3 regions of the Neobacillus sp. DHD-1R genome follow, and region 1 is predicted to be linked to each of the others. Evidence: riboswitches for the same ligand, from Rfam matches in the RefSeq annotation. Region 1 holds a riboswitch; each other region holds the start of a gene.
What was found. Region 1 has a riboswitch for lysine ahead of dapA (4-hydroxy-tetrahydrodipicolinate synthase). Riboswitches for the same ligand answer to the same signal wherever they lie in the genome.

Region 1 (8,021 bases):
CGCAACACTTGCCCAATTATTATTTGTCTTTGAAGTGATGGCAAATGCCACAGAACGGAGACGGGCTCCATCTTTTAAAAGTGTACCTGATATAGAAGGTTTTTCAAGCATCAAAGAAGAGATTATTAACTTGCAAAAATTACTTCAACTACATGATAAAAGACTGTCTGAATAAGTTGAAAAATGAAAATAGTATAGAGTTGTACATAAATCGAAACGGCTTTCATACATTTAATATAGAAGACTAAGCGCTCGTAGCACCCAATAATGAAATGGTTTTAAACAAAACACGGACAACCTGTAGGTATTTCAAATTCTTAGTATTTAGTTAAACAAAAGATGAAAAGGAGAAACAATTTCAGATGGAGTTCCTACAAGAAATTTTAAATAGTTACAGTACCATTTTTTCACTAGAGGCATTAAAAAATGTTTTTTTTAATCCTGCTAGTTGGGGAGTTATTGGAACACTTATCATTTTAGAAGGATTGCTATCTGCTGATAATGCCTTGGTCTTAGCCGTGATGGTGAAGCATCTTCCGAAAGAACAACGGAAGAAGGCTCTGTTTTATGGGATATTTGGTGCTTATTTTTTCCGTGTGTTGGCAATTGGATTAGGGGTAACCTTAATTACCATTCCTTGGATAAAAATCGTAGGGGGTCACTATCTGCTGTGGATCGTCTTTCAAAACTTTATTAAGACAAGTGATCAGGACGATGAGGTACAGACTAAAATTAAAGGCTTTTGGAGAACCGTGTTAACTGTAGAACTAATGGACATTGCATTTAGTTTTGACAGTGTCATTGCTGCCTTTGGTGTGTCAAATCAAGAATGGGTTTTGCTGCTAGGTGGAATTCTTGGAATTTTAATGATGCGGGGAGTTGCTCATTTATTCCTGACCTTAATTGAAAAAGTTCCAGAATTTGAAATTACCGCTTTTATCCTCGTTGCCGTAATAGGCGTGAAAATGATCGTTTCAGCCTTCGGTGTCCATATGGACGAAATCATCTTCTTCAGTTTAATCGGTACCATCATTTTTGGCACATTCATTGTTCATTTGGTTAGAAAAAATTCAGGAAATGAAACAACCATGTAAGGACATGATAAGGGGAAGGCACTTGTGGCCTTCCTTTTTTTGTTCTGCCATTAACTATCAGTGGTTTAAGAAACAAGGTTAAATAAAAATACACCTTGTTTAGGGGAGGAATTGAACACTTCCATCTTCAGTAATTTCTATGGTTTGGTAGCTCTTAAAAACCGCCATATTGGTAATCTCATGCTTAACAGGGTGCGAAAAACTCTCCATGTAAGGCTGATATACATTAGGGTCCTTAATGAGATGATACATATTCACTCTTTTCCCATCATTTATATCAGTTGACCTTAATAAAAAGCGGTCTCCATAAAGATTTTTAAACCAGCCTCTAGCTTCTTCATGGTTCTTGAAATTGGGCATATGGTCATACTCAATCGTAAAATCTTGATCCATTTTCTCTTCCACCACTTTCTGTACTGGTATAGTTAATTCAGGAACTTGTCAATCATTCATATTTTAAACCAGTAATATTATTTCCTAAGTAAATGAGAAAAATGTCATTTTTAAATATCGACTAAATTGGACAAAATTCTTAAGGTAGTCAGTTAAAAAAAAGGAAGGAGACGTAACTATGAATAAAAATAACCCCTTTGAGTACCCGGGAATTTTCTATAATGAAGTCATTCTCTATTTAGAATCAAAATGGGAACGTCGACTGACTGACCATGAAAGAAATGTGTTAATTGAAGGATATCGATTCGGCAGAATGGTTGAGGCAGAATCCGAAATTAAAATATTGTTTGCTAATTGAGTATCCATTACTATTGTTAAAAAGGGTGTCCAAAACAGGACACCCTTTTCTGAAATCACAAGTTATTGACCTTGTTGATTTCGTAATGACTCCTCAGCATATGCGACAAGACGTTTTGTCATTTCACCGCCAACTGAACCGTTAGCTCGTGCGGTCGTATCAGCACCAAGTTGAACTCCAAACTCGTTGGCGATTTCTTCCTTCATTTGATCTAGAGCATTGTCTGAACCAGGAACCAAAAGTTTGTTTCTTGCCATGATACATCACTCCCGACGAAGTTATTTGAGCAATTAAACAATTGCTCAAATATAATGTATCCTATTTATTTAGACCAATTCGTTAAGTTCATTCCCAATTCCTACATTAGGAACCTAAGTAGTATAATAAAGAAAGAGATGGAATAGGAGGGAGTATACATGTATATCGCTGGTCAAATGGAAATGCAGCAATTGGATCACTATACGATGGAAATACTTGGCTTACCAGGTGTCGTATTAATGGAAAATGCGGGTGCCAAGGTAGTGGAGGAAATTCTGGCAAGTTCTCCTAGTAAAAGACCGAGTGTGAGTGTGCTCGCAGGGGGAGGGAATAATGGCGGGGATGGGTTTGTAATCGCCCGCAGGCTTTGTGATTTAGGGTTTGACTCCCAACTTTGTTTATTAGTACCCCCTACGCGAATAAAAGGCGATGCAAAAGTTCATTTTGATGTATACAAAAATCGCGGACTTCCAATTCTATACATACAAGATAATAATTTAGATTTACTTTGGAATGAAATCAACCAAGCTGACATTATTGTCGATGCGTTATTAGGGACGGGGGTAAATGGTCCGGTTAGAGAACCCTTCAATAAAGTGATTACAATGATAAATGAGTATGCCGGGAAGAAGTTGATTATTTCGGTTGATATTCCATCTGGAGTTAGCAGTGACAATGGAAAAGTAGAGGGTGTCGCAGTTCGAGCTACAAAGACCATTACTTTTGTATTTCCTAAAAAAGGATTTTTTTTACATGATGGGCCAACATTTGTTGGGGAATGGAAGGTGGTTGACATATCCGTGCCGCCTTCGAGTGTTGAGGAATTGGGACTTGTTATGCCCCGACTCATTACAGAAAAGCTAGTGAAAGCCTCTATCCCCATTCGTCCCAAGCAAGGCCATAAAGGGACTTTCGGTCATGTTCTAATTATGGGTGGATCACGGTCATTTGTTGGTGCGCCGATATTTTCGGCAAAATCTGCCTTACATGGAGGAGTTGGATTAGTAACCCTTGCCGTACCAGAAAGTATTTATCCAATGGCAGCAGCGCAAAATCCAGAATCCTTGTTTCAGCCATTATCAGAAGAAGAGGGGCATTTTTCCAAAAAAGCAATTGCTGAAATCACACCTCTGCTTCCTCGATTTGATAGTATCGCAATTGGTCCTGGGATAGGTCGCTTTTCTGGTGGAGAAGGTTGGGTTAAATCGCTTATTACGGCTTTGACTGGACAGCCGATTATTGTTGATGCAGATGCCATATATTTGCTTCGAAATAATTTAGATTTAATCCGCCACTATGAAGGGCATGTAATTTTTACGCCACATCCTGGGGAAATGGCCGGATTATTAAATTTAACCGTAAAAGAAGTGGAAGAGGACCGGATTGAAATTGCCAAGAATTTTGCAAGGGATTATGGAGTTTTTTTGTTATTGAAAGGGCATAGGACCATCATTGCGACTCCAGATGAGGAGATATTCATCAACCCACACGGACATGATGCATTAGGAAAGGGCGGTAGCGGGGATGTGCTGACAGGGCTAATTGCCTCGTTTCTTGCTCAAGGAGCGCAACCGGTCGACGCCCTAATTGCGGCCAGCTATTTACATGCAAAAGCAGGGGAAGAAAAAGCTAAAGTTTTATCAAGCTACGGTGTAATGCCATTTGACATTATTGACGGGATTAGGGAGCAACTAAATCTGATTTGAAAGTATAAAATAGGCTGCTCAACTTAGGGCAGCCTTATTTTTTGAAGAAATGGTTATAATTAAAATTATCCGGTCTGTCCCAAATCGGTTGTTTTCGCCAACAAGCAATTCTTCAGACTGAAGGAAAGCATCAAAAAGAAAAATTTAATGTTTAAGCTTCTTTAAAATAATTCTTTCAATGACCTTCCATGGAAATGTATTTTTAAAAAATAGATTAGTCTTTACGCTTTTGCCGATGGGATAACGAAGGTCGGGCGATGAAGGCTGTGAAGCAATACGAGCTGCTAGTTGGGCCACTTCATTGGGGTCTCCGTATCCGGTCTTACCATGTTCAATTTCTTTCAACATGCTCTCCGCATAAGAAAAGTATGGTGAATCTTTTCGGATTTCCAACTGATCCACACTTGACCATATATTGGTCTGATAGGAACCTGGTTCGATTAAGGATACATCAATACCGAATGGTTTAACCTCCAACCTTAAGCTTTCGCTATATCCTTCAAGAGCATGCTTTGATGCTGTATAAGCAGATAATCCTGGGAATCCCATTCGTCCGCTAATACTACTCATATTAATAATTCTCCCTTGCTTTTTAGCCCTCATAAAAGGAAGAATAGCATTAGTCACTGCTATCACCCCGAAAAAGTTGGTTTCAAACTGCCGGTGATAGTCTTCAATTGAAAGTTCTTCACTAAAACCACCTAGCGCAAACCCTGCGTTGTTCACTAACACATCAATCGAGGAATAATCTTCAAGCATGCCTTTAAAAGATTGAATAGACTTAGCAGAAGTAACATCCAATGGAGTGACCTGAATTAGACCCTCAACAGCATTTTCTTTTGCGAGTTTAAATAATACCTTATCTTTTTGGGTATCTCTCATAGTTGCAATGACATTGAACCCCTTCAAGGCTAATTCAATCACACATAATAAACCAAAACCGCTCGATGAACCTGTAACAATTGCAGTTTTTCTATTCATTATTTTATATTTTCCAATTGAGCAGGGAGGAGCTGTTGTAGTGCTAATTTCTCTTCCTCATTTAATGGGACCAATGGTAATCGGACACCACCAACAGGGACTCCTGTCATATTTAAGGCAGCTTTAACCGGCGTTGGGTTTGGTGCTGCAAATAATCCTTTCATCAGTGGGAGTAGTCTTCGATGGGCAGAAGCTGCCTCATTAAGCAATCCATTTTTGAAACTTTTAATCATCTCTTGCATTTCCTTCCCAATAATATGGGAAGCTACGGAAATCACTCCTGTGCCGCCTATAGCTAGAACAGGTAATGTTAATCCATCATCACCACTGTACAATGTAAAATGGTCAGGGGTTTGGCTAATAATCTCTGCCATGGCATCAAGGTTACCGCTTGCTTCTTTTATTGACACAATATTAGGGATTTTTGAAAGACGAACAATGGTTTCGACTGACAAGCTGATTACACAACGTCCTGGGATATTATAAAGGATGACAGGCAGGGAGGTTGATTCAGCTATTGCTTTAAAGTGTTGATATAAACCTTCTTGGGATGGTTTATTATAATAAGGTACTACAAGTAAAATTCCATCTACACCTGCTTCGGCCGCAAGTTTAGTTAAGCTGATGGAAGCTCTGGTGTTATTGGATCCTGTTCCAGCGATAACCGGAACTCTACCAGCTACTTCATTCACCACAAATTTAAATAATGCCACCTTTTCTTCTGCGGATAAGGTAGGAGACTCACCAGTTGTTCCAGCGACAACTAATCCATCAGACCCATTTTCAATTAAATAATTTACTAACGTTTTGGTTGCGTTAAAATCGATTTCACCACTCAGATCAAATGGTGTAACCATTGCCGTTAATACTTGGCCAAAATTCATCATTTTTCACCCTTTACATAATTTTTAAGTAATTAGAGGGGGTAAGGCCATATTAAAATCAGCGCAAAAAAGCAGCAACGAGGGGTCGCTGCTGCTGTAGAAACAAAAAATAATAAAGTTCCTATGCGTGAGATAGCCCTCCATATAGTTTCCTATATGACAATTCTGTGCTTATTCAACAGCAGAACCAGCTTCAAGACCAATGAGATTCCTTCCGCTTCGGCAAATGCCCCTTTCCGCAATGGTCATAGGATCTCATTATCCTCGAATTGCGTACTAATGGTCTTTGCACCTCTATCCTGACTCCAAAAGATATTGAAGTAAGAAAATATTTAATTGCTTGTAATATAACAGATAATTCAATAATGTTCAATAGGAAAATCTAAATTGCCTTCAATATAATTGGTTTCAAACATTAACAGGAACATTCTATTGAAGAAATATCCTTAAAAGAAGAATCAGACTTTTTAGGGAAGGGAATCGCGACTGAAAAGTTGAATATAAATAAAACTAGTTTTATATTTTAATAAATATTGAGAGGTGGAGGAATAATGAGTGCAATTCCTAGACCAGCTTCAACAGTTGTCTTGATGGATCACTTGTCAAGAGTTTATTTAACAAAAAGACCTGAAACGATGAAATTTATGGGCGGATTTTATGTGTTTCCTGGGGGAGCAGTTGATCAGGCTGATGACGTACAAGAGGGTAACCGTATTATTGCTAGGTACCGAAATGATTCCTTTTCGATTGGTCATTATATCGCTGCGGCAAGGGAATTGTTTGAAGAAGTGGGCATCTTGATTTGTGAGAAAGACGGCGGCGTTCCTGTTCAATTCACAGAAGAAATAGAGATGGAATACCGCCGGCTTTTGATAAGAGGGGAAATTTCTTTCTTACATATGTTAATAAAGGAAGACTTATTTTTTCAGCTTGATCGTTTGAGATATATCGGTCACATAATTACCCCAAATGTAAGTAAGATTAGGTTTGATACACGTTTTTTTCTAACGCAGCTGCCAGTAGGCCAAACCCCTAAACCTAACGTAAATGAAATTACTGATGCTAGCTGGATGTCTCCGGCCGATGCATTAGCTGCAAATCAAAGTGGTGAAATATCATTGGCTCCACCAACGATTCATACCTTGAAAACTATTGTAAATCATCTTAACGGCAATCCATTGCAGATGCCTGCGTTTAATTTAGGTGATTATATTGGTGATGCAAGAAAATAATCAGATTCCTGTTGTATTACGGTACCTTCTTTTACTAACTTGATTAAATGTGCTTCCGTCGTTCGTTTTGCTACGTCAAAAACACTCGGATGTGGTAGTTTGTCATAAATCATGTTTGTTAAATTGACAGCGCTTAATTTTTTATGTTTGTTTAGAAGGGCTTTGATTTGGTTTTCACGGTATAATCTTCTATTTAATACAAATTCAATTTGTTCATAAGGGTGTTCTACCCATCCACCATGTCCCGGACCAATTTTGCTTATTTTCAGTTGTCTTAACTTTTTGAGTGTGTCTATATAGTCTGACATATCCCCATCAGGGGGACCGACCCATGATGTTCCTTCCGCCACAATATTATCTCCAGCGAGGAGAATTTGCCTTGATGGAATATATAGGTTTAACTGGCCTGCTGTATGACCTGGAGCATGAATGATAATTATTTCTTCATCAGCTATTCTTATTATGTCGCCGTCGTTTAAAAATGCTAATTGATTCAAAGGCTCAATTGCGGCAAGAATACCCTTTTTTTCAAGTGGGTGGCCATAAACGAGTGGATTCCATGCCGCTAATTGCAGAACTCCTGGGGCATGGTCAGGGTGTGAGTGGGTTAATATAATCCTCTTTGGTATGGCAAGGTTATTTTGTTTTATTGCTAGCTCTAAATCTATTTTCGTATCTGGTTGATCAAATCCTGCATCAACTAATATACTTTCATGAGCGTTTCCAATTAAATAGCAATTTGTAGTGGTATGTGGTAACAAAGTTGGCGTTGAAATCGGTACTCGAATAATTTTTAGGTTACTACCCATCGATAACATCCTTTCATCTATTACAACACGTAAGTGATTTATTACTTACGTATTCATCATGAGAATGTTATATTCCTGCTGTAATCCATGGTTTCCAAGATATTTTCCATACTTATTAACAAAGCCTGCTATTCATCAATAGCAGACCTACATCTTCAAACTTAGTTAGCGTAAAAATTTTCCGTATAGTAAGGCTGTGATTGTTGATTAAAGGCAACGCCAACTCCCAAGTACTCGTAGCCTTTCCGCAAAATGTTCTCACGGTGGCCAAGTGAGTTCATAAGGCCTTCATGAGCAAAAATACTG
Region 2 (8,021 bases), 170 kb from region 1:
TTAGGTTTTAACTATTATAAAACATCTTCTGAACAATATGGAGGTGGTATATTATGTTACCAAAAAATATTAGTGTAGAGTACTCTCGAAACTAAACTTTAAACCTCAATCACCATAAATTCTTCGGCAAAGAGTTGAACCTGATTTTTATCTATTCTGTTCTTTTTTAATGAGGATTCGGCAATCAATAAGTATGCTTGAATCGTTCCATTCTTTTTTAAATCACGAATTGATACTTCGCCATTTAATAATTGAATGGCTTTTTCTTGAATGTCTTGATTCTTAGAAGTTTTGTAAAGTAGGTAGGCAATACAAGTAATCTTGTCCACAAAGATCCCTCCGCTTAAGAATCGATTATTTCTTAATTAATTCGACTACAATTTAACTATTTCCTGCTAATTTTCAGAAAATTTTAATTAAAAGTGAAATTAACGGGAAAATTTGTTGGTTATTGCTTATTTGGTATAATATTTTATATAATATTGTAGGGATAAAAGAAGAACGATGATAGTCTGAGGAATTTTACCTTTCGTCCCGATTGGGATGAAGGTTTTTTTATTTAGCAACAATAAACTTAAGCTTAAAAAAGAGAAAGACTATCAGCGAAAACCTTATACATATAAATTAGGAGGAAATTTAATGAAACAGACCTTAATTAAGGATTTGTACAGAAATACAGAAAGTTACTTGGATCAAAAAGTACAACTATCAGGCTGGATTCGTACTATTCGCGATTCTAAAACATTTGGGTTTATTGAATTGAATGACGGCAGCTTTTTTAAAGGGGTGCAGATTGTATTTGATGAGCAATTGAACAACTTTAAGGACATTACAAAGCTTCCAATTAGTTCATCTATCAAGGTAGAGGGAGATTTTATTTATACACCTCAGGCAAAGCAGCCATTTGAAATAAAAGCAACAGAAATTTCCATCGAGGGTACATCGAATGTTGATTATCCATTACAGAAGAAAAAGCATTCATTCGAATATTTAAGAACCATTGCCCATTTACGTCCAAGGACTAATACTTTTGCGGCAGTTTTTCGGATTAGATCTTTAGCATCATATGCGATTCATAAATTTTTCCAAGATAAAGGTTTTGTTTATGTCCACTCGCCAATTATTACTGGCAGTGATACAGAAGGTGCAGGCGAAATGTTCCGAGTAACAACACTTGATATGGACAATCTTCCTAAAAATGAAGAAGGTAAAACGGATGTATCCAAGGACTTCTTTAATAAAGAAACGAATCTTACCGTTAGCGGCCAGCTTTCTGCTGAGGCATTTGCGTTGGCATTCCGTAATGTCTATACTTTTGGTCCAACGTTTAGAGCAGAAAATTCTAACACGGCAAGACATGCTGCTGAATTTTGGATGATTGAACCTGAACTTGCATTTGCTGAGCTTCCAGATATCATGGATCTAGCAGAAGAGATGGTGAAATATGTAATTGGATATATTTTAGAACAAGCTCCCGAAGAAATGAACTTCTTTAATAGCTTTATTGAAAAAGGCTTGTTAGATCGTTTAAATAATGCCCATACAGCAAACTTTGGACGTGTAACGTATACAGAAGCAATTGAGTTATTGAAGGAATCCGGCGAAACCTTTGCGTATCCAGTGGAGTGGGGACTTGACCTGCAAACAGAGCATGAACGCTATTTGTGCGAAAAAGTATTCAAACGCCCTGTATTTGTAACAGACTATCCAAAAGAAATTAAAGCGTTCTACATGCGCTTAAATGAAGACGATAAAACAGTTGCTGCAACAGACTTACTTGTACCAGGTATCGGTGAATTGATTGGCGGAAGTCAGCGTGAAGAGAGAGAAGAAATTCTTGCTGGTAAAATTAAAGATCTTGGTATGAATGAGGCAGATTATTGGTGGTACCTTGAATTGAGAAAATACGGTGGTACGAAACATTCAGGCTATGGCCTAGGGTTTGAAAGGTTAATTATGTACTTAACTGGAATGACTAATATTAGAGACGTGATCCCATTCCCAAGAACAACAGGCAATGCTGAATTTTAAAAAGAGAAACAAAAAGAAGACCTATTCGCTGAATGGGTCTTCTTTCATGTGAACAATTTCGGTTTAAAAAACTTGGAGTTCTTCTTCGAAAAAAAATGTACCAGGATGTTCTTTAACGATATAAGAATATCTTTTCATATTTTTTACATACTGCCATTTTAAGATTGTAACAACCTCACCAGTTTCGATAATGTTCACAGTTTGACCATTATTGTATCGATTATTTGAGTTCTTCAATTTTAACACCCCTTTAAAATTACATCTTAATTATAACACAAAAATATGGGGCACGTTTTGTTCGTGAATTAGTATTTGTTAAGCAAATGAAAGACAGGGACCTATTAACCTTTCCATTATAATGTAATTATGGTATGCTTTACAAAAGCGAGGTGTCATTTTGACCAATTATAAAGCTAAAAAAAGTAACCTCAAAGATTTATTATCAAAAAGTGGAATGGATCTAGATAATTTGGAAAGGAATACAAATATTCCTAGGAGTCAACTCGACGACTACTTGTCAAAGAAGGTAATGAACCTAAACACGGCAATGACTATTTCCAAAGAATTAAATTGCAAGATTGAAGATCTATACGTTTGGACTGCAAAGGAAAGTTAATACTACCCTAGCTATGCAAAAAAGCAGACCCATTGAGGATCTGCTTTTATTATGCACATTTTTATCTAATTTATCGAGGTAATTAAACAGTTAAATCGCATTTCTCTAAGGGAATAACCTTAGTCTTTTTCAAGAATTTATACCCTAGCCATAAAATTAGGAAAAGTGGTAAGCCAATATAAGAAACCAACACACCATTCCAATCAATGTGGTCACCCATAAAAGCGGAATAATTTTGACCTAAAACGACAAATGCACAAACGGCAAAAGCGAAAATCGGGCCAAATGGGAATAATTTAGATTTATAAGGTAATAAATTTAGATCTTTTCCTTGTGCAACAAAAGCTTTGCGGAATCGATAGTGACAAATGGCGATTCCGAGCCATGCGATAAAGCCAGACATACCAGAAGCATTCAAAAGCCATACATAGACAACACCATCCCCAAAGAAAGAAGCTAGAAAGGCAAGTGTTCCTACTAAAGTTGTAGCAATTAATGCATTTACAGGGACACCATTTTTATTAAGCTTACCTAAAAATTTTGGTGCTTTACCTTGTCGAGCTAAATCCCAAAGCATCCGTGTAGAAGCATACATTCCAGAATTACCGGCCGATAATACTGCTGTTAAGATAACAGCATTCATGACAGAAGCGGCAAAGGCAATTCCTGCTTTTTGAAATACAAGGGTAAATGGGCTTACGGTTATATCTCCATTTGCCAAATTTCCATTTGTATAAGGAATGAGCAGGCCGATAACAAAAATAGCTAATACATAAAATAAAAGAATCCGCCAAAATACTGATCGTACTGCCCGTGGTATTGATTTTTTGGGGTCGTCTGTTTCTCCCGCAGCGACTCCTAAAAGCTCAGTTCCTTGGAATGAGAAGCCAGCGGCCATAAAGATGCCAAGCATGGACATAAAGCCGCCATGAAAGGGAGCATCACCAATTGTGAAGTTTTTAAAGCCAATGGCATGATCTCCCATAATACCAAAAATCATCAATGTCCCAGTAATAATAAAAATGATGACCGTTATGACTTTAATAAGCGAGAACCAGTATTCAGCTTCTCCAAACCCTTTTACGGATAGATAATTTAACAAGAACATAATGACTAAAAAGAGACTGCTCCATACTAATGATGGGGTGTTCGGAAACCAGTATTTCATAATCATTGTTACAGCAGCTAATTCTGCTGCAATGGTAATGGCCCAGTTATACCAGTAATTCCAACCGAGCGCAAAACCAAAGGCAGGATCAACAAATTTAGTTGCATACGTACTAAAGCTTCCGGCCACTGGCATGTAAGTACCCATTTCGGCTAAGCCTTGCATTAAGAAGTAAACCATTACACCAATAACAAGATAGGAAAGGATAGCTCCACCCGGTCCGGCCGAATGAATCGCACCACCGCTTGCCAGGAATAGTCCGGTTCCAATCGTTCCCCCTAACGAAATCATTGTAAGGTGACGTGATTTTAAACTCCGTTTTAGTTCCGTAGTTTCCGCATGGTTACCTGTATATACTTGTTTATCAAGATTTCTTGCTGTTTGTGATTGCATATCAATACTCCTTTATCTTTTTCTTATTTCTTTCATTAGAAGGAGTTTTGGAATAAAAAAATGCCATCGAAGTAGAATCGATGGCATCGTAAATACCCCGCATCATACCTTCCGAAAGATAGCTCAACACGCATGACTGGTAGGGCCAAGCGTGACAGTTCTGTTCCTATTCGGAGACAGACCCAGCATGCTTTTTATAGAGATAAAAGCAAACTTCGGCAGCTTTTCCTTTCAAACGGAGTCAAGGATGTCTCTACATCTCGTCCACTTTACTAATAAAAACCGCGACCTCTACCTCATCGGTTTGATGAGGATTTAACTATAAAGTTATTATATTAATAAAGTATAATTATTATTTTAAAAATGTCAATCTATTTTATTTAAATAGGTTTAAGGAAAAAAATTTATTCTGTTAGTAGACAGATAATTGGTTCAATTTAAAAAAAACTGTTAAGTTTATTTAGATTAGAGAATTTAGTATGATTTTAAAATAGAAAATGCAGGTATTAGGAGGGTTTTTTACCATGCAAATTGTCGGAATCATTGTGGGTTCTCTTATCGTGGTAGGGGCATTTAATTTTTTCTTAATTCCCCATGAGGTGTTAAGTAGTGGTTTGAGCGGGATATCGATGTTATTAGGAATGATTACACCGCTTAATACTGGTTTGGCTAACTTCCTTTTGAATTTACCGATGATTATAATTGGATATAAAATTCTTGGCAAAAAGTTTGTCATGAATACCATTTTTTCAGTGTTGATCATTTCTGTAGGTCTTTATGTGGTGCCTATCATACCCTTTGCGAATGACACTATGCTTTCATCGATCTTCGGCGGTGCGCTCGCAGGTCTTGGGGTTGGAATTGTATTCCGTTCATCAGGATCAACGGGGGGCTTTGATATTATTGGCATGATCGTTTCAAGGAAAAAGGACTTTCCTATCGGGGTGTTACTTTCTGGTATGAATGGTGTTGTTATTATATTTAATGGATTCCTATTTAATTGGGACGCGGCTCTTAATACGTTAGTATCTATATATGTCACAGGTAAAGTAGTGGATGCCATTTATACAGATCATGCTAAATTAACCTTGATGATTATTACGGGAAAAGGTGAGGAAATGCGGGAACATTTGCTGACCAATTTGTACAGGGGACTTACCATAATGGATGGAGTTGGTGGGTATTCTAACGACAAACGGAATGTTTTAATGACAGTCATTTCTAGATATGAATTAAACGAGGTTAAAAATCTCATTTCCGAGGTGGACCCAAGTGCATTTGTTAATATCACAGAAACCATTGAGGTAATGGGGTTATTTCATCGACAGAGCCCTTCCTAGTTCATAAAAAGAGTTGCACTTTGCCTAAGTGCAACTCTTTTTTATTTGGATAATCGATTATGAATTTTCTCGATTTTTCATCCATTCTTGACGGTAGAAGCTTTTTAAAAGTAAGATGTTAAAAGAAACTTATTATTTGTAAGTGCAAGATTTAAGGAGGAAACTTTATGCAAACAAAAGTAAAGAAAAGTTTTACTGATGTGATGAAAGACCGTCACTCCGTAAGAAAATATGATCCAAGCTATCAAATTTCTAAACAAGAAATTAAAGATATAATAAAAGAAGCGACATCAGCACCATCATCAAGTAATCTTCAACCATGGCGCTTTATGGTGTTCCAAGACCAAGAAATTAAAAAAGACCTTAGAGTTATTGCATACAATCAAGAACAGGTGGAAACAGCATCGGCTGTAATTGCTGTACTAGGTGACAAGGAAATGTATAAGAGTATTGAGAAGGTATATCACAGTGCCCATGAAGCTGGTTTTATGGATGAAGCAAACATGGAGCGATTAATCGCCAGTGCCAATAATACGTATCCTAATGCACCTGAAGATATTCGAAAAAATATTGCTATGTTTGATGCAGGACTTGTGTCAATGCAATTAATGCTTATAGCTAAGGAAAGAGGGTATGATACTGTCCCCATGGGTGGATTTGATAAACAACAATTCATAGAAAAATTTAATGTTTCAGAACGTTTTTTCCCAATTGTATTAATTCCACTTGGTAAGGCGGCTGCCCCTGCATTTGGTTCAACACGGTTACCATTAGATGATGTATTGATCGAGTATAAATAATTAAAAAGAGGATGGCTCAAGGAAGGCAGACCCCACATTTAACACTCAATAGATTGTGGGGTTTAATCCTTTGGTTTGAGCTATCCTCTTTTTTTAATTGTTAATATATTTTTCAAATACAGTTCCAAAATCTTTAACTGAATATTGCTTTTTACTTTCTTCCAGCCATTGGAAGGCTGCCTGATTTAGCATTTTAAATTGAACAACCAGGTTGCTATCTGGACTTGTTACACGGCCAAGTGTAGTGGAGGCAATCTCCAAACTTTGTTTGGCAAATTGAAGACTGATTTCATTTTCATGTGAAATCTCCGAAATTTTAATAAGTGCTTTGTATAAATCCTTTATTTCCTCAATATGCTTTTTGTGGACATCAATCGAGAAAGGCGCTGAGCCAATTTTGAATTTTATCTCGACATCAATGTCGACCGTACCAGCTGTTTCAAGTTTTACATCGGAAATTCGATTTGTTGCATAACTATATCGGTGCAACATTCGTTTTTTACTTGTCGCACTTGTGCCATCCAAATGGATTAGGGCATTATTGGTAAAGCAGTATTCATCAGATTTTGATTTAATTAAAAAATAAATCTTTTCATTGTCTTCATGCATGACATAATCGTCTGCATCGACCTTATCGTAATCTTGCGGCTTAATAACAGAACCAACATCACTTAAACCTAAAATATCAGCGGCTACTTTTCCAAACATGGTACCAACCTCACTTTACTTTTTACTTTCTACTCCTATGTACGAATAAAGGAAACTAAAGTTTCAACGTTTGACCAACATCTCAACGACAAAATATTCTATGCTCCGATTGAAAGTTGATTCCTGTATTTTATTAGATATTAACATACAATTCAGAAATCTGATATACTTAAACAAATAAACCCAGTTGTAATTGTAGTTGGAGGATGTCCAATGTAAATAAACCTTACTTTTTATATTAAGAATTGAATAAAAGTGAGGGTGTGCAATGTCCATTTTTGTCGGAAAAAGAGCCTCTTTCCGGTTTCTTTGGGTTGGGCAAATGTTTGCCAATTTAGGCGATATTTTATATGTAGTTTGTTTAATAAAATTGATCTTTGATGCAACAGGTTCCGTGACCTATATGTCACTTGTTCCGTTCTTTAACACCATTTCTGGATTAATCAGTGGCTTATTAGTACCATTGGTCATAAACAAATACAAGCTAAAATCTATATTGTTTTTTTCACAAAGTGGAAAAACATTGTTGTTATTGGTATTGTGCTTAACTCCTTCAGTATTTAAAGATAGTTGGTTGTTTTGGATTTTTTTGCTACTTAGTTTAATAGCTTTTTTAGATGGCTGGGCAACTCCCGCTCGAAATGCCCTGGTTCCCAGTCTCGTTTAAGAAAGTAAACTTGTGAAAACCAATAGTTTACTCTCCATTAGCGATCAAATTGTTCAGCTAATTGCCTGGCCAATTGGAAGTATTATGCTAGTCATTCTTGGATCTGGGAAATTACTATGGTTACCATTTTGCTTATATCTTATTTCAACCATGTTTATGGGGTTCATAGTGCATATTGTTCATCAAACAGTTCAGGAAAACATGTCTCGTTTGGATGCCTTAAAAGAGGGATGGGGAATTATCTGGAATTCAAAACAGCTGAGAACGATTAGTTTAATGAATGCCCTTGAAACCTTTG
Region 3 (8,021 bases), 840 kb from region 1:
AGCAATTGCTGCAGCACAGACTGTGGCAGAGGGCGGAGAAGTGGTTGGAGTTTTAGTTGGCGATGCTGTAAGCGCTTTAGGCGCTGAGCTTATCCAATATGGAGCAGACCGCGTAGTCACAGTTGAAAATGAAAAATTAAAACAATATACGTCTGACGGCTTTGCCCAAGCATTATTAGCGGTAATCGAGCAAGAAAACCCGGAAGGACTTGTACTAGGCCATACAGCACTGGGAAAAGACCTGGCCCCTCGCATTGCAGGAAAGCTTTCTTCGGGCCTTATTTCTGACGCGACTGCAGTTGAAGTAGCTGGCGGGAATATTGTATTTACAAGACCGATTTACTCAGGTAAAGCATTTGAAAAGAAAATTGTTACCGATGGATTAATTTTTGCCACTGTTCGTCCAAATAATATTGCACCATTAGCAAAAGATGAAAGCAGAACTGGTGGTGTTTCCAGCTTATCGGTAGACATTAAAGACCTTCGTGCCATTATTAAAGAAGTAGTAAGAAAGGCCAGTGAAGGGGTAGATTTAAGTGAAGCAAAAATCGTCATTTCAGGCGGCCGCGGCGTCAAGAGTGCGGAAGGGTTTGCTCCGTTGAAAGAATTAGCTCAAGTTTTAGGCGGTGCAGTTGGCGCTTCTCGTGGTGCGTGTGATGCTGATTATTGTGATTACTCTTTACAAATCGGTCAAACTGGAAAGGTGGTAACACCAGACCTGTATATTGCCTGCGGTATTTCTGGAGCCATTCAGCACTTAGCTGGGATGTCCAACTCTAAAGTTATCGTAGCGATCAACAAAGATCCTGAAGCGAATATTTTTAAAGTAGCCGATTATGGCATTGTCGGTGACTTGTTCGAGGTCGTACCAATATTAACAGAAGAGTTTAAAAAACTTAAGGTCCATTCGTAATAAGCAAAGCGGAATCGCTGGAGCTAGACATAAGAATGGCTAAGAAAGATAATAATAAAGCGGGCGGGACAACAAGTAACGCTCGCTTTTTTTATATTCGCATAGAATACTTATAACCAGGATGGGTATATTACATGCTGAAACATATTATTAGCATGATATGGCAATCGATGGTATACTTTCCGTAGTATTTCAGTTATTTAATAGGAGGTCAATAAAGATGGCTATTTCACACGTAACAGATCAAACCTTTGCTACTGAAACAGGTTCAGGCCTTGTGCTTGTAGATTTTTGGGCACCATGGTGCGGACCTTGTAAAATGATAGCTCCAGTTCTAGAAGAACTTGACGCAGAAATGGGCGAAAAAGTAAAAATTACTAAGCTTGATGTGGATGATAACCCACAAACAGCTGCTAACTTCGGCGTTATGAGCATCCCAACATTGTTGGTACTGAAAGATGGCGAAGTTGTCGATAAAGTCGTTGGCTTCCAGCCAAAAGACGCGCTAGCAAGTGTTTTAGAAAAACACGTATAAGATAAATAACAAAAAACCTTAGTTAGAGTTCCATCTAGCTAAGGTTTTTTGCTTTTTACAAGAGTCTCCTACTTCCCTTTATGAGTCATTTGCATTAGAATTTTAAATACATTAAAAAAAGACGGAGGGAGTGGCCGGAATGAATGAAAATATAAAGCAAAAATTGACCCTGCTGCCTGATCTGCCTGGCTGCTACTTAATGAAGGACCGTCAGGGAACAATTATTTATGTGGGAAAAGCAAAGGTTTTAAAGAATCGTGTCCGTTCCTATTTCACTGGATCCCACGATGGAAAAACGTTAAGACTTGTTAATGAAATTGAGGACTTTGAATACATTGTTACCTCTTCGAATATAGAAGCCCTATTACTTGAATTGAACCTGATTAAGAAATACGATCCAAAATACAATATCATGCTGAAGGATGATAAAAGCTATCCGTTTATTAAACTAACTGCAGAAAGACATCCAAAGCTTATCATAACGAGAAAAGTGAAAAAGGATAAAGGGAAATACTTTGGTCCTTATCCCAATGTAGGAGCAGCTAATGAGACGAAAAAGCTGTTAGATCGGATTTACCCATTACGAAAATGCTCCACCCTGCCTGATCGTGTTTGCTTGTACTATCATTTAGGGCAATGCCTTGCACCTTGTGTGAATGAAGTGAGTGAAGAGCAGTATAAGCAAATGACGGATGAAATTTCCCGCTTTCTAAATGGCGGCTATAAGGAAATAAAAAAAGAGCTCACAGAAAAAATGACAGCTGCCTCAGAAGAACTTGATTTTGAGCGGGCAATGGAGTTCCGCGATAAAATTGTTCATATTGAGGCGATTATGGAAAAGCAAAAAATTACGATGACTGATTTTACCGACCGTGACGTATTTGGCTATGCAGTCGATAAAGGCTGGATGTGCGTTCAGGTCTTTTTTGTCCGGCAAGGAAAGCTGATTGAGCGGGACGTATCGATGTTTCCCATCTACAATGAGCCGGAGGAAGAAATTTTAACGTTCCTCGGCCAATTTTATACAAAAGCCAATCATTTTAAACCAAAAGAAATTTTAATTCAAGACGACGTGGATCTTCATATCGCTGAACAGCTTTTGGAAGTAAGAGTCCTGCAGCCACAGCGCGGTCAAAAAAAGGACCTCGTTAAAATGGCCATAAAAAATGCGAAGATTGCTTTAAATGAAAAGTTCTCCCTGATTGAAAAAGATGAGGAAAGAACGATTAAGGCTGTTGAAAACCTTGGGGAGCTACTGGGGATATATACACCGCACAGGATTGAATCATTCGATAACTCTAACATTCAAGGGACAGATCCAGTATCCGCCATGGTTGTTTTTATTGATGGGAAAGCAAATAAACGAGAGTATCGCAAATATAAAATCAAATCGGTTAAGGGTCCCGATGATTATGAATCCATGCGAGAAGTAACGAGAAGAAGATACTCGAGAGCCCTAAAAGATGATTTACCGCTTCCTGATTTGATTATCATTGATGGTGGAAAAGGGCATGTCGAGGCTGTAAGAGATGTTTTGGAAAATGAGCTGGGCTTAGATATCCCGCTTTCAGGATTGGTAAAGGATGAGAAACACCGAACATCCCAGCTTCTATACGGCAATCCATTGCAAATCGTCCCCTTAGCTCGAAACAGCCAAGAGTTTTATTTACTGCAACGCATTCAAGATGAAGTTCACCGCTTTGCGATTACTTTCCACCGTCAACTCCGTGGGAAAAGTGCGTTCCAATCGTTGCTCGATGATATTCAGGGTATCGGAGAAAAACGAAAAAAATTACTATTAAAACAGTTCGGTTCTGTCAAAAAAATGAAGGAAGCCAACATAGAGGAATTTACTGCACTTGGAATTCCAATAAATGTAGCAGAAGAATTATTCAATAAACTTCACACAATATGATTGTCAGAAAAAAAAGAACATGCTATAATAAGTGAAAATTTAATTTACTATCACTTTGTCGTACTAAAGTGAAGGTAGAGGTGCGAGCTTCAAGAGTAATGGTTCTGAGAAGGATGAGCTTCGAAGAGGGATCATGAAAGGGAATGTTCGCCGAAGTAAAGAAGGTCTCATTCCTTCCTTTGCTGGTTCTGTATTGAATAAATCCAGAATTGTCAAGACGTATGTCTTGGAGAGCTATCTTACGTTATTTGTACAGGAATTTATTTTTTCGTGTTCAAAAAGCAATGAGATGCCCTCATTGCTTTTTTTTCATTTATGGGGAAATCTAATGTAATCATTTGAAAGAAGGGAATCAACTATGGGGCTTATCGTACAAAAATTTGGGGGAACCTCCGTTGGCAGTGTAGAAAGAATATTAAATGTAGCATCACGTATAAAAGAGGAGACCGTGCTAGGTAATAACGTTGTTGTCGTTGTGTCGGCTATGGGGAAATCTACCGATCAGCTAGTAAGTTTAGCAAAGGAAATATCTGATCAGCCAAACAAGCGGGAAATGGATATGCTGCTTTCAACAGGGGAGCAGGTTACGATTGCATTATTGTCGATGGCTTTAAATCAACAGGGGCTTAATGCAGTTTCGTATACAGGCTGGCAGGCGGGGATCGTTACAGAACCAGTTCATGGAAATGCCCGGATTGCCAAAATCAACACGGAGGCGATTCAAGCTCAGCTGTCTGAAGGAAAAGTTGTGATTGTGGCAGGATTCCAAGGGATAACAGAAGATGGCGAGATTACAACACTTGGCCGCGGTGGCTCAGATACAACCGCTGTTGCTCTAGCTGCATCATTAAAAGCTGATCGATGCGATATTTATACGGATGTAACCGGTGTTTTTACAACGGATCCACGATATGTTAAAGAGGCACGTAAATTATTATCCGTTTCATATGATGAAATGCTTGAACTTGCTAATCTAGGTGCAGGTGTGCTGCACCCAAGAGCAGTCGAGTTTGCAAAAAATTACAAAGTTCAGCTTGAGGTTCGTTCAAGTATGGAGAGAGTAGAAGGAACAGTCATAGAGGAGGAAGCAACAATGGAACAAAATTTAGTAGTGCGCGGAGTAGCGTTTGACGATGAAATTACAAGGGTTACTGTACTAGGACTCACTAACTCATTAACAAGTTTATCAACTATTTTTACCACCTTAGCACAAAATCATCTTAACGTGGACATTATTATTCAAAGTACAACTGAGGGAGGGACTGCCAATCTGTCATTCTCGATCCATACGAATGATTTGCTCGAAACATTAAAGGTCCTGGAAGATAATAAAACAGTCCTGGGATATGAGCAACTTGATGCTGAAAATAAGTTAGCCAAGGTATCGATTGTTGGTTCAGGAATGATTTCTAATCCAGGCGTTGCCGCTAAAATGTTTGAAGTACTAGCTGAAAATAACATTCAAATCAAAATGGTCAGCACCTCCGAAATTAAAGTATCCGTCGTTGTCGAAGAAAAAAACATGCTTCAAGCTGTACAAGCCCTTCACACAGCATTTGAATTAGGGGAATAGTGAAAAGGGTGTCAGGCACCTTTGGTGCCTGACACCCTTATTAACAAAATGATCGTTGAGAAGTTACTTTATGGGGTCTTTTGTATCCCATTTGACGGTGAATTGAACTTTGTTTGATTTTTTAACAGGGTGCTCAAAGGCTTCCGTATATACTTTTTTTTGGAGTTCGATTTGCTGAGCAAGGAAACCGGCTTCGAGCTGAAAAAAGTGCTCGGCCTTTGATTTTACACGAGGCACAATCAATGGACTAGATAGTTCCATTTCGATTTCATTTTTTGTTTCTTTAATTATTTCCAGCTGACCCCATGAAGCTTTGGTAAAAAACTCAATGACTTGATCATGATCAGCTAAAGGGAATTTTCGCGCTAGACGCTTACCGGCCCAATATAATATTTCAGGCGTATCTTTTCCGAGAATTTCTGGCAGAAGTATTTCCCTAATTAACTCATATCCGAAGATCGAGATGGTTCGTGGTTCTGCTGCATTTGTATCCAAATTAACGACTGTACTTTCTTCCACAAGCTTCCCCTCTTTCTATTATTCTATTATATACAATTTTGGCTAAGTTTCAGTACAGTTTTCAATAAGAAAATATTGTTATTTTGCAATATCTAATCCTATTTATTATCATAATTATCTTTACCTTTAAAGTAAAAACTCTAACAGTTAGATATTGGAAATATCATTGGGGAAATTGGGCAACCATAAATAACTATCAATCTTTATAAGTTTGTACACATACACTATTATAATTTCAATATATTTAAAAAATTTTTATTTTTTACTTAAAATACTGTATCCGTTTTCTTGACGCTCTATCAGGTTGGGAGTAAAATGGACATGTCACATAATTGTCACAGTAGTGAAAATTAAAAATTACATGAGGAATAACAAGGGAAAAAGGCTTAACATCATTTTTTAAAACTTAAAGGGGGGTAAAATAATGGCGGGAAATCGAGAGTTTGTTAATCGCAGATTGCATTCATTGCTGGGAGTTATTCCGATTGGGGTATTCCTGATCCAGCATCTTGTTGTCAACCATTTTGTTACAGGGGGACCAGAATCTTTTAATAAGGCTTCAAACTTTATGGGAAGTCTTCCATTCAAGATTGTCCTTGAAACAGTAATTATCTATTTACCATTGTTATATCATGCAATCTATGGAATTTATATTGCTTTTACTGCAAATAGCAATGTTAATAGGTTTAGTACATACAGGAACTGGATGTACTTACTACAGCGTATTACAGGCGTTATTACATTAATTTTTATTGCATGGCATGTATGGCAAACACGGGTCGCTGCAGCATTTGGCGCTGAGGTCTCCTTTGATATGATGCATGATATTCTTTCATCGCCTGGTATGTTTGTTTTCTATCTAGTTGGTATTCTTTCGGCTATTTTTCATTTTGCCAATGGTTTGTGGTCATTCCTAGTTAGCTGGGGGATTACAGTATCACCACGTTCACAAGTTATATCTACATACGTGACAATTGGTGTGTTTGTTGTATTGGCATTTATTAGCATTCAAACACTGATTGCATTTGTTTCATAATAGAGGAAGTTCGGAAAAATATTGTATTTTGGATTGAGGGAGTGAGTCACGAATGGGTAAAGGTAAAGTGATCGTAGTCGGCGGCGGCTTGGCCGGTTTAATGGCTACCATCAAGGTTGCAGAATCAGGAACTCCGGTAGAGCTATTTTCTCTTGTTCCGGTTAAACGTTCTCACTCTGTTTGTGCCCAAGGCGGTATTAATGGAGCGGTAAATACAAAGGGTGAAGGAGATTCCACGTGGATCCACTTTGACGATACCATTTATGGCGGAGACTTTTTGGCCAATCAACCGCCGGTAAAAGCAATGTGTGATGCAGCACCTGGCATTATTAATCTATTTGACCGGATGGGAGTAATGTTTAACCGTACTCCAGAAGGTTTACTAGATTTCCGTCGTTTCGGAGGTACACAGTATCACCGTACAGCCTTTGCTGGGGCAACAACAGGGCAGCAGTTGCTTTATGCTTTAGACGAACAAGTTCGCCGTCATGAAGTAGACGGGTTAGTTACGAAATATGAAGGCTGGGAATTCCTAGGAACTGTTATTGATGATGATGGCGTATGCCGCGGAGTGGTCGTTCAAAACTTAAAAACGATGGAAATTAAATCGTTCTCTGCAGATGCTGTTATCATGGCTACAGGGGGCCCTGGAATTATCTTTGGAAAGTCAACGAACTCCGTTATCAATACGGGCTCTGCTGCATCGATCGTGTACCAGCAAGGTGCCTATTATGCAAATGGTGAAATGATTCAAATCCATCCAACTGCTATCCCTGGCGATGATAAGCTTCGGTTAATGAGTGAATCAGCGCGTGGTGAAGGCGGTCGTATTTGGACCTATAAAGACGGAAAGCCATGGTATTTCTTAGAGGAAAAATATCCTGCTTATGGAAACCTGGTACCGCGTGATATAGCAACGCGTGAAATTTTTGACGTTTGTGTAAATCAAAAACTAGGAATTAATGGCGAAAACATGGTTTTCCTTGATTTATCACATAAGGATCCGCATGAATTAGATGTAAAACTTGGCGGTATTATCGAGATTTATGAAAAATTCATGGGTGATAACCCAAGAAAAGTACCAATGAAAATATTCCCAGCTGTTCACTATTCAATGGGTGGACTATGGGTAGATTTTGACCAAATGACAAACATCCCAGGTCTATTTGCTGCTGGTGAGTGTGATTATTCCCAGCATGGTGCAAATCGTCTAGGTGCAAACTCCTTACTTTCTGCGGTTTATGGCGGAATGGTTGCAGGGCCAAATGCTGTTAAATATATTGATGGTCTTGAAAAGAGTTCTGAAGCCGTTTCTTCAATTGTTTTTGATCGTCATGTTAAGGAACAGGAAGAAAAATGGAATTCGATTATGTCTTTAAATGGCACAGAAAATGCCTATGTCCTTCATAAAGAACTAGGGGAATGGATGACAGACAACGTAACAGTTGTTCGTTACAATGACAGGTTGTTAAAAACAGATGAAAAGATTCAGGAACTATTAGAACGTTACAAAAAAATCAACATCAATGA

Region 2: it holds a riboswitch for lysine, as region 1 does, so the genes downstream of both, AC3ANL_RS15810 (amino acid permease) here and dapA (4-hydroxy-tetrahydrodipicolinate synthase) in region 1, are expected to answer to the same signal.
Region 3: it holds a riboswitch for lysine, as region 1 does, so the genes downstream of both, AC3ANL_RS19325 (aspartate kinase) here and dapA (4-hydroxy-tetrahydrodipicolinate synthase) in region 1, are expected to answer to the same signal.

The regions. Positions count from the first base shown of each region.
Region 1 covers NZ_CM173232.1:3,075,397-3,083,417, reverse strand. Annotated here, with positions in the region: gene AC3ANL_RS14905 (FUSC family protein) at 1-175, shown strand, start outside; gene AC3ANL_RS14900 (TerC family protein) at 363-1,094, shown strand; gene AC3ANL_RS14895 (hypothetical protein) at 1,194-1,487, opposite strand; gene AC3ANL_RS14890 (hypothetical protein) at 1,666-1,845, shown strand; gene AC3ANL_RS14885 (alpha/beta-type small acid-soluble spore protein) at 1,908-2,102, opposite strand; gene AC3ANL_RS14880 (NAD(P)H-hydrate dehydratase) at 2,262-3,809, shown strand; gene AC3ANL_RS14875 (SDR family oxidoreductase) at 3,954-4,790, opposite strand; gene dapA (4-hydroxy-tetrahydrodipicolinate synthase) at 4,790-5,677, opposite strand; lysine riboswitch at 5,800-5,979, opposite strand; gene AC3ANL_RS14865 (NUDIX hydrolase) at 6,226-6,906, shown strand; gene AC3ANL_RS14860 (MBL fold metallo-hydrolase) at 6,882-7,715, opposite strand; gene AC3ANL_RS14855 (CAP domain-containing protein) at 7,877-8,021, opposite strand, start outside.
Region 2 covers NZ_CM173232.1:3,244,578-3,252,598, reverse strand. Annotated here, with positions in the region: gene AC3ANL_RS15835 (GNAT family N-acetyltransferase) at 1-78, shown strand, start outside; gene AC3ANL_RS15830 (hypothetical protein) at 99-329, opposite strand; gene asnS (asparagine--tRNA ligase) at 640-2,031, shown strand; gene AC3ANL_RS15820 (hypothetical protein) at 2,095-2,268, opposite strand; gene AC3ANL_RS15815 (helix-turn-helix domain-containing protein) at 2,486-2,647, shown strand; gene AC3ANL_RS15810 (amino acid permease) at 2,730-4,208, opposite strand; lysine riboswitch at 4,320-4,510, opposite strand; gene AC3ANL_RS15805 (YitT family protein) at 4,733-5,548, shown strand; gene AC3ANL_RS15800 (nitroreductase family protein) at 5,716-6,348, shown strand; gene AC3ANL_RS15795 (PH domain-containing protein) at 6,442-7,056, opposite strand; gene AC3ANL_RS15790 (hypothetical protein) at 7,325-7,723, shown strand; gene AC3ANL_RS15785 (MFS transporter) at 7,736-8,021, shown strand, end outside.
Region 3 covers NZ_CM173232.1:3,911,704-3,919,724, reverse strand. Annotated here, with positions in the region: gene AC3ANL_RS19340 (electron transfer flavoprotein subunit alpha/FixB family protein) at 1-913, shown strand, start outside; gene trxA (thioredoxin) at 1,134-1,448, shown strand; gene uvrC (excinuclease ABC subunit UvrC) at 1,588-3,363, shown strand; lysine riboswitch at 3,431-3,608, shown strand; gene AC3ANL_RS19325 (aspartate kinase) at 3,722-4,936, shown strand; gene AC3ANL_RS19320 (YslB family protein) at 5,000-5,455, opposite strand; gene AC3ANL_RS19315 (succinate dehydrogenase cytochrome b558 subunit) at 5,880-6,491, shown strand; gene sdhA (succinate dehydrogenase flavoprotein subunit) at 6,544-8,021, shown strand, end outside.